3 regions of the Paenibacillus guangzhouensis genome follow, and region 1 is predicted to be linked to each of the others. Evidence: predicted binding sites of a transcription regulator. Region 1 holds the regulator's gene; each other region holds the start of a gene.

The links. The regulator Rex, encoded in region 1, represses fermentation and respiration genes when NADH is low (regulators of the CRP and FNR family bind a similar motif). The targets are predictions, from matches to a motif close to TTGTGAAATATTTCACAA.
Region 2: adhE (bifunctional acetaldehyde-CoA/alcohol dehydrogenase) is a predicted target of Rex. The motif match lies at 1,689-1,706, and genes of this name have one in related genera.
Region 3: scfA (six-cysteine ranthipeptide SCIFF) is a predicted target of Rex. The motif match lies at 1,647-1,664, and genes of this name have one in related genera.

What each region holds. Positions count from the first base shown of each region.
Region 1 covers NZ_CP045293.1:2,921,532-2,924,818, reverse strand. Annotated here, with positions in the region: gene dinG (ATP-dependent DNA helicase DinG) at 1-1,693, shown strand, start outside; gene GCU39_RS13055 (redox-sensing transcriptional repressor Rex) at 1,671-2,336, shown strand; gene GCU39_RS13050 (amidohydrolase) at 2,311-3,287, shown strand, end outside.
Region 2 covers NZ_CP045293.1:3,108,205-3,111,491, forward strand. Annotated here, with positions in the region: gene adhE (bifunctional acetaldehyde-CoA/alcohol dehydrogenase) at 1-1,522, opposite strand, end outside; gene GCU39_RS14030 (Crp/Fnr family transcriptional regulator) at 1,896-2,615, shown strand; gene GCU39_RS14035 (sensor histidine kinase) at 2,652-3,287, opposite strand, start outside.
Region 3 covers NZ_CP045293.1:4,102,586-4,105,872, reverse strand. Annotated here, with positions in the region: gene GCU39_RS18445 (copper amine oxidase N-terminal domain-containing protein) at 1-769, shown strand, start outside; gene GCU39_RS18440 (formylglycine-generating enzyme family protein) at 825-1,505, opposite strand; gene scfA (six-cysteine ranthipeptide SCIFF) at 1,716-1,865, shown strand; gene scfB (thioether cross-link-forming SCIFF peptide maturase) at 1,964-3,287, shown strand, end outside.

The DNA of each region.
Region 1 (3,287 bases):
TAAAGGCGCTGACTTCTGGGATACGGTCGCAAGCGACACCGATTCCTGTCTGAACCGGGCATGCCCTTGGTTCCGCAAATGCTTCTATCATCGTGCTAGGCACGAGGCGAATATTGCTGACGTGATTATTACGAACCACTCCTTATTGTTCACAGATATTAAGGTAGATCATCGATTCTTGCCTGCCTATGATCATCTGGTTATCGATGAGGCGCATCATCTAGAGGAAGTTGCCGGGAAACATCTCGGTCTGCACGTGAAGTATTTCGGGCTTGTTCATATTCTGCTGCGTCTGCTTAAGGATAGTAAGAATGGCCAATTGCCAACGCTTCGGAATCGGCTTCATGTCATTCCCGACGAAAAAGCGCAGATGGCTTGTGAGATCATCGAGGATTCATACTCACAGCTTGTCGATGCGAAGGAGATGTGGGACAAACTAACGGAAATCCTGTTCAGTATGATGCCACAGCGAACAAGCGATGCGAACCAAGAGCAGGGACAATATGTCTATCGTCTGCAGACGGAGAAAATGCCAAATGATTGGGATACGGCCTCCATGCTGGAAGACCAGCTGAATGCCCTCTTGAATGAAATTGTCCGCAAATCAGAACGATTGCTCCAAGATCTTCGTGATGTGCAAGAAGATTACGGCATTCAAGCGGCTGTGACGGACCTATCTGGTACCGTGAAGGATTTGGCACGTGCTCGCGATGATATTCGTTATTTCATGAAAATGAAGGAACCCAATGTTGTATTCTGGATGGAAGCGAGCGGTCATTTCCGCAGCAAATCCTTGCAATTATTCGCCGTTCCAGCGGATGTGAGCGCACAGCTGAAGGAATACTTCTTCGATAGCAAGAAGAGCATCGTGCTCACGTCAGCGACGTTATCTGTTGATAAATCGTTTCAGTATATGATTGAGCAGTTAGGTCTACAGGAAGCGCAGGATCAAGGGCGACTTCAGAGCATGGTGCTTCCATCGCCATTCCAGTATCGGAAGCAGGCGTTAGTCGTCATCCCACGGGATTTCCCGATGCTCAAAGGCTCGAATCCGGACGCCCACTTCATTCAGACTTTAGTGAAGTCGCTGTCTGATGCAGCTGTCGCCACACAAGGCAGAATGCTCGTCCTATTCACTTCTTATCGGATGATGAAGCAAGTGTATGACCCATTAAAAGAGCTGCTGAGCCCACATCAAATCCAAGTTATTGGACAAGGGATCGACAGCGGGAATCGCAGCAAGCTCACCCGGCGGTTTCAAGATCAATCCGCCTCCGTTCTTCTTGGTACGAGCAGCTTCTGGGAAGGAGTCGACATCCCAGGCGATGCACTAACCTGTCTCGCCATTGTGAGGCTTCCGTTCCAGCCGCCGAATCATCCGCTCATTGAAGCGAAAGCGGAACTGCTGCAGAAGGAGAAGAAGAATCCATTTATGAAATTATCGGTTCCGCAAGCGGTGATCCGGTTCAAGCAAGGATTTGGCCGACTGGTGCGCACCGCGCAAGACCGAGGCATCGTCATTATTTATGACACCCGCGTCATCGAATCTTATTATGGCAAGTATTTCTTATATTCTTTACCCGGGCCGAAGATGGAACATATGCGCCTGGATCAGATCGTGCCTCGCATGCAAGAATGGCTGTCGGACGAGGAAGAGAGGGGAGTCATCCATGAAAACAATGAAAATATCTGAAGCAGTTGTACGTCGTCTTCCCATTTATTTACGTTATTTAAGTGAATTGCAGCAGCGTGAAGTGCTGACCGTCTCTTCGCAAGATCTTGGATTGAAGCTGGATTTGAATCCAGCTCAAATCCGTAAAGATTTAGCGTATTTTGGTGAGTTCGGCCGTAAAGGGATCGGCTATGATGTTGCCTATCTCATTCAGAAAATCCGTCAGATTCTAAAGCTGAATCAGCAGATTAATGTCGCTCTTGTCGGGGCCGGTAATCTCGGGCAAGCATTAAGCAACTACAATACATATCTTAAGGATAATATGAAAATTGTAGCTGTCTTTGATGCTTATCAACCAAAAATCGGAACCAAAATCAACAATATTGTGGTACAGCCGATGGAAGATTTGGAAGCAACGGTTCGTGAACATAATGTTCGGATCGGTATTATTACGGTTCCAGCGCTCGAAGCACAAAATGTAGCCAATGCATTCGTCAATGCAGGGGTCGAGGCAATTCTGAATTTCGCGCCGGTCATCTTAAAAGTACCTCAGCATGTGCGCGTGCATACGGCTGATTTTACAACAGATTTATTGAGCTTGGCGTACTACTTGCATAATGGGAAGGATATGGACGAAGATGAAGAAGAATCTATGGATCATTAAGAACGGCTATTTTGCCGTGATGAACGAAGATAAACCGGTTATACATGGGGTTATGGTGATCGAAGGAGATCACATTCGTTATGTAGGTGAGCAGCTTCCGGCGGATTTGGTCATCCCTGAGGATGCAGAGGTCATGGATGGCAAGGGGCTCTTGTTCTTGCCTGGATTAATGAATACACATGGTCATGCAGCGATGTCTCTTCTTCGCGGTCACGGGGATGATCTTGCACTGCAAGTATGGCTTCAAGAGAAAATGTGGCCGATGGAAGGGAAATTCACGTCCACGGATGTCTATTGGGGCACATCGTTATCTGTCCTTGAAATGTTAAAGGGCGGTACGACGACATTCCTAGATATGTATGATCATATGGATCAAGTTGCAAAAGTAACGGACGAGTCCGGCATTCGTGCGGTTCTGATGCGTGGTGCGATCGGTCTATGTCCTGAGGATGTTCAACAGGCGAAGCTTGCAGAGGCTGTTCGATTCGCGAAAGATTGGCATGGGAAAGCAGATGGCAGAATTACGACCATGATGTCGCCGCATGCGCCTTATACGTGTCCTCCAGCCTTTATTGAGAAGTTCGTTCAAGCTGCGCATGATCTCGACCTGCCTATGCACACGCATATGTCGGAGACAGCTGCAGAAGTCCAGCAGAACGTGAACGAATACGGTCTTCGCCCTGTAGCGCATTTGGAGAAGCTTGGCGTGTTTACGCGTCCGACGCTTGTTGCGCATGCCGTACATTTGAATGATGAGGAAATTGAGACCCTTGCTCGGTATAATGTAAGTGTATCGCATAACCCTGGTAGCAACCTAAAGCTTGCGAGTGGGGTCGCGAGAGTAACAGATTTGTTAAAAGCAGGGGTAACCGTATCGCTTGGTACAGATGGCGCAGCGAGCAACAACAATCTCGATATGTTCGAAGAAATGCGTCTCGCTGCATTGATCCA
Region 2 (3,287 bases), 190 kb from region 1:
GTTCCACTTTGTCAACATAACCGAGCTTCACCATCATTGGGTCAGTTACGATTAAGACGCGGCTGATATCCGGCATTTTTTCCAAGTATTGCGTACTTCCTTTTTCGAAATAAATTTTATTTGGAACTTTGAACCATTGCATATTCACAGTACGATGCGCCACCCTTTTCACGTTGATGAGATTGACTGCCGTAACGTTCGAGGATGTCGAGTTACGTCCATACGATCCGCAACCTAGCGTGAGTGAAGGCAAGTTGGTATTATAAATATCTCCGATCGCACCGTGCGTCGAAGGGGAGTTCACGATAATCCGGCCTGTCTGCAGACGATCCGCGAAGCGAGCGATAACATCTTGGTCGTTCGAATGAATCGCCGACGAGTGACCCATACCGCCAAAGGCAACCACTTCTGCTGCACGATCGATACCTGCTTGAGCATCTTTCACTTTGTAGCAAGCAAGAACGGGACTTAATTTCTCAGCTGACAATGGGTATTGCGGACCAACGCCTTCCAGTTCAGCGACGAGCATTTTCGTACCTTCCGGAACTTTAATGCCTGCCATTTCAGCGATTTTCGTTGCTGGTTGACCTACGATCACTGGGTTCACCGCGCAAGTATCGCCTTTCATCGCGCTGCCAGTCAATTTCGCAGTTTCTTCTTTTGTTAAGAAGTAGCACCCGTTATCTGTCATCGCTTTTTTAACTTTATTGTAGATCGGCTCTTCAATGATCACCGCTTGTTCGGAAGCACAGATCATGCCGTTGTCAAATGTTTTGGATAGAATAAGATCCGTTACCGCTTGTTCAATGTTCGCTGTCTTCTCAATGAATGCCGGCACGTTACCCGGTCCAACGCCAAGAGCTGGTTTACCGCAGCTGTATGCCGCTTTGACCATACCGGATCCGCCTGTCGCTAAGATGAGCGCCACATCAGGATGATGCATCAGGGAATCGGTTGCTTCCATCGAAGGGAACTCAATCCATTGAATGCAATTTTCCGGTGCGCCATGTGCGATTGCTGCATCGCGTAGAATGCGTGCCGCCTCCACACTACATTTCTGTGCGGATGGATGGAATCCGAAAATAATCGGGTTGCGAGTCTTGATGGAAATAAGTGCTTTGAACATTGTAGTCGATGTTGGATTCGTTACTGGCGTAATCCCCATTACGATCCCGACTGGTTCAGCGATCTTCTGGAAGTTCTCGAAGGAATTGTCTTCGATCACACCAACGGTTTTATCATATTTAATGCTGTGGTAGATGTACTCGGTCGCAAAAATGTTCTTCGTAATTTTATCTTCATATACACCACGACCTGTTTCTTCAACAGCCATTTTCGCGAGTGCCATGTGCTTGTCGAGTCCTGCGAGCGCCATCGCCTGAACGATATTATCGATTTGTTCTTGATTGAATCCCATAAATTCATTCAATGCTGATTTTGCGTTCTTTACAAGGGAGTTGATATGTTCTTGCACAGTAGGTACAGTTTTTTCGGCTTTTGATGTTTCTGTTTTCATTGCCATTTTCTCCATCCTCCATTTTAGCCCATTATTTGGCACTTCGAGATACCACCATTTTAAAATAATGTTCTCGAAATTTCTACTTTTTTCTTACGTTTGCCTTACAACTTGATCATACCGTATTGTTCCCGGAATATCTACGTGAAATCATTCACAAAGTGTGAACATATTGTGAAACAATTCACATGAGTGTTTCTTTCCTTGTCCCTTTCTTCATCGTCAGTGATTTTTTCCACAAATGTTTACTGAATATTCAAAATTACATAAAAATTAACGCTATTATGTGATCAAAAACGTGTTAAAATAAGTTTGTGAAGAAATGCACATCCTATTTTTTAACAACACAAAAAGTGAATATCCAGAGGAGGGAAATGATATGACACTTCTATCTCCAACCGATCTAGAAAGAACAGGCAACACTAGCGTATTCTCAGACACCAACTTCAATCGGTTATCTGTCGTCATGAAAGAACGAATTTTTCCGGAGGGATCCCATTTATTCTGGGAGGGCGATCCGACTGATAAATTGTTCTACATTAGCAAAGGCCGCGTTAAAATAACCAAATCGACAGATGAGGGCAAAGAGCTAATTATGTATATGTACCAAGCTGGGGACTTAGTCGGGAATGTAGACCCATTCAACCAAGGCAAACACAGCTTCACGGCAGAAGTCATGGAAGAGACTGAGATTGGTATTATCGAGCAGAAGGATCTTGAGCTTCTACTCTGTCAGCACTGCGACTTCTCCATTGAGTTCATGAAATGGATGGGACAGCATCATCGCCTGACACAGACGAAATTCCGTGACTTAATGCTCTATGGGAAGCCAGGTGCATTATGCTCCACATTGATTCGACTCAGCAACTCGTATGGTGAACCTCACGGTGAGCACATTCTAATTAACAAGAAAGTTACACATACGGACTTATCCAATATGATCGGTGCGACCCGTGAGAGCGTAAACCGCATGCTCAGCGACTTACGCAAGAAGGATGCCATTGAATACGAAGGCGGACTCATCGTTATTAAAGACATTAAGCAGCTGCAAGAAATTTGCCATTGCGAGAAATGTCCATTGTCCATCTGCCGCATCTAAAAATAAAGACCGCCTAGCATCACATGTAGGTGGTCTTTATTTTGTCTTATATTCAAATGTAAATCTTGCACCGCCTTGAGGAGATTCCAGACATTCGACCTTCGTCTGTAGTTTATCTGCAATATGCTTGCATATCGCAAGCCCAATTCCAGTCATCCCCGCTTCCCCAATGTAATTCCGTTCAAATACTGATTCGCGTTCAGCAATGGGCACCCCCGGCCCGTCGTCATCAACGATCATTCGAAATCCGTTCGGCACTTGTTCGAGCGTAACAGTCACTTCCGATGCGGCATACCGTACAGCATTCTGCAGATAATTCATGATCAACTGAAAAATTTGCTCCGCGGGTACAACATGCTCTATGGATGCAATCTGCAATTCGATCTTCACTTGGCGTTCAGCTGCCACGGGTCCGAGGAGCTGTACAGCTTGCTCTACTAGCTCGCTCACATCTACCTGCGTCATCTTCCACGCTTCATCTAACGTCTCGAGTCTCGTAAGCTGCAGGAGCTTATCGACCAACTGAATCAGACGCTTCGATTCCTTCGATACAACATCTACCCCTTTCTCAACCGAGACAACCTGATCCTTGATCGCCTCTGCGTAGCCTTGAATAGACATTAATGGCGTTCGCAATTCATGCGATATATTTTGAAGAAATTCCGTCTGCTG
Region 3 (3,287 bases), 1.2 Mb from region 1:
CTTCGCGGACAGCAGCTTCAACGGATTCACATCGGACGGTTCGGATTCAGGCGATAAATCCGGCATATCCACGAGGGTTATGTCTGAATCCAATGCCTCTGGAACATACACGATTTCGGATTATACGCTCTTGCTCAACTATAAGGATGGCATAACAAAAAAGCTGTTATTTTTCTTGCCCGAACAACCTAAGGTCAATATGCTGCGAATTGGCGGCCGTGATTTCCTGTTGAAAGAGGATCAAGACAGCGGAACGAAGAAGCCGCAAGAACAGCCTTATTCCGATCTGCTAACGACGCAAAATATTGCCGAGAAGCAGGTGCTCTTTACCTTCGAGCCCAAGCGAAGCGATCAAGTGAGTAACATCAAGATTACGCTCGAAGGATATCAATGGGCGAAGCTGAAGATCGATGCGGCACATAGCAGCTCTTTCTCGGGATTTGGGGATCAGGGGGTTGTTGCGTTAACAGCGAAATATCGGATCCAGAATGATTCGTCGGAATTGCTAAAGCTAAGTGATTTGGCTGTATTGCTCTCGTTGCCGCAATCGTCCGCGACGGTGAAGGCAACGCAAACGTTAGCGCCGAAGACTAGCGAGGTGTTACAAGCGGGCGAAAGCGTAGAGACGATGGCGGTTTTGCTTGTGCCAGCGAATCACTTCGATAAGAACAAAGATTTCGAGCTGAGATTTGGTCCGTTGTTGGATATGGAAGGGCAGGATCTATTTCAAGGGGAACGAATAGCCTTTCATATTTGGAAGAACTTATAGACGAGGCGGATAGACCTTAGAAGACACGGAAGCGATCTCCGTGTCTTCTCTATCGTTATATCGAACGGGCAAGACGGAAGCCAAGATCGTCGATACGGAGGGTGGGGTGGCTGCGTCTGCGGCACGTCGACCCGCATCCCCGGGCCTCTTCAGCCCAGCTGCCTCCACGGAAAATACGGTAGGTACCGTATACTTCGGTATCATAGAGATCATAGCACCATTCCCAGACATTCCCCAGCATATCGTACAACCCCCAGGCATTTGGCGCTTTTTGGCCTACATTATGACGTCTGCCTTCGGAATTATCATGATACCAAGCAATCTCATGCAGCTCTCCATATTGATAGGCCGTGGTTCCGGCTTTACATGCATATTGCCACTCGGCTTCGGTCGGAAGTCGATAACCGTTCGCTTCCTCATGCCAAGTGACATGCTCGCCATCTGAGCTTACGGAATAACAAGGTAGGAGTCCAGCTTGCTGCGAGAGTTGATTACAATACGCGATAGCCTCATGCCATGAGATATTGACGACAGGTGTCAGATCCTCAGCGGTTACGGAAGCGGGTTGACCTGTGACGGCAAGATATTGTTCTATCGTGACAGGATAGGGGGCGAGAAGAAACGGTTTGATCTCCGATCTCCATGTTTTCTTGATGCGATCGTCTCGCAATGCAACGTTTCCCCCAGGAATGTGCACCATCGGGTAGTCCACGTGATGCTTGATTTCATTGGACACTCATTCATCCTCCTATGATGTGATTCCACACATTTTAACCACTTTTTGGTATGAAATCAATACAAAATGATGGCGAGCGCGGGTGTGATCGATTTGATTGACGTACATCCACGGTCGTTGCTACCCTTGGAAAAGGAAATAAAGTGAATTCATTCACATTATATTCTGAACAGGGTTGAACCAATTGAATTGACAGAGGAGTTATTTAGGATGAAAAGAATCGTAACACTAAGCACACGTACACTGATGGATACGGCTAAGCACGGCGGATGCGGGGCATGCCAGACATCTTGCCAGTCGGCTTGCAAGACGTCCTGCGGCGTTGCGAACCAGCGTTGTGAGAACGCAATGAACAAATAGGTTTTTGGCATTTCATTCACCGCCCACTGCGCTGTCGATGGGCGGCTATTTTTTTGAACCGTGTCAATTTGCAGGCAAAAAGGAGTTTGATTCACAGAATGATTCATCAATATCAACTTAACGGATATAACATCGTGCTCGATACCTATAGCGGCTCGGTGCATGTGGTCGACGACTTGGCGTATGATGTCATTGCGTTGTATGAGCAAACGTCCCCGGACGAGATCTTATCCTTCATGCTGGAGAAATATGAATATGATCCGGCCATTACTGAAGAGAGCATTCGAGGCACCATTGCGGAGGTTGAGGAGCTGAAAAGCCAGGGGCAGCTATTCACCCAGGATCCGTATGAGGATCTCTCCATCGATCTGAAAAATCGTAAGACGTATGTGAAGGCACTCTGTCTTAATGTCGCGCATACTTGTAATTTGTCTTGCGATTATTGCTTCGCAAGCCAAGGGAAGTACAACGGCGACCGCGCGCTTATGAGCTATGAGGTTGGACAGAAAGCGATCGATTACCTGCTGGAACATTCGGGTCATCATCGCAACCTTGATATTGACTTCTTCGGTGGGGAACCGCTGATGGCTTGGACGGTGGTCAAGCAGATCGTGGCTTATGCAAGAAGCAAGGAGAAGGAATACAAGAAAAAATTCCGCTTTACCTTCACGACGAACGGCATGCTGCTGAATGATGAGGTTACTGAATTCTTAAATCAGGAAATGTACAATGTTGTATTAAGCTTGGACGGCAGAAAAGAGGTTCACGACCGACTCCGCACAACTGTGACCGGAAAAGGAAGCTATGATCATATCGTTCCGAAGTTCCAAGAATTCATCCGGAAACGCGGCGACCAAGAATATTATGTAAGAGGAACCTATACACGCAACAATGTCGATTTCACGAATGACATTTTCCATATCGCAGACCTTGGATTCGATAAAATCTCGATGGAGCCAGTCATTTGTGACCCGCGGGAGCCATATGCACTTACCGAGGAAGATCTCCCGGAGATTTACAATCAATACGAGATTCTCGCCAAGGAAATGATCGATCGGGACGAACAAGGTAGAGGGTTTACTTTCTATCATTACATGCTGGACCTCTCCGAAGGCCCTTGCATCCAGAAGCGCATCACCGGCTGCGGCTCAGGCACAGAATATCTCGCGGTCACGCCGTGGGGCGAGCTATTCCCTTGTCACCAGTTCGTAGGGGATGAAGCCTACAGCATGGGGAATCTCTGGGACGGGATCACACGGCCTGAGTTGCAGGGCCAATTCAAAGAGAGCAACTGCTATTCGAAGCCGGAATGCAAGGATTGCTGGGCCAAGTTGTACTGCAGTGGCGGCTGTCCGGCCAATGCCCTGCACGCGACGGGTTCCATCAACGGTATCTATGACTTCAGCTGCGACATCTTCCGCA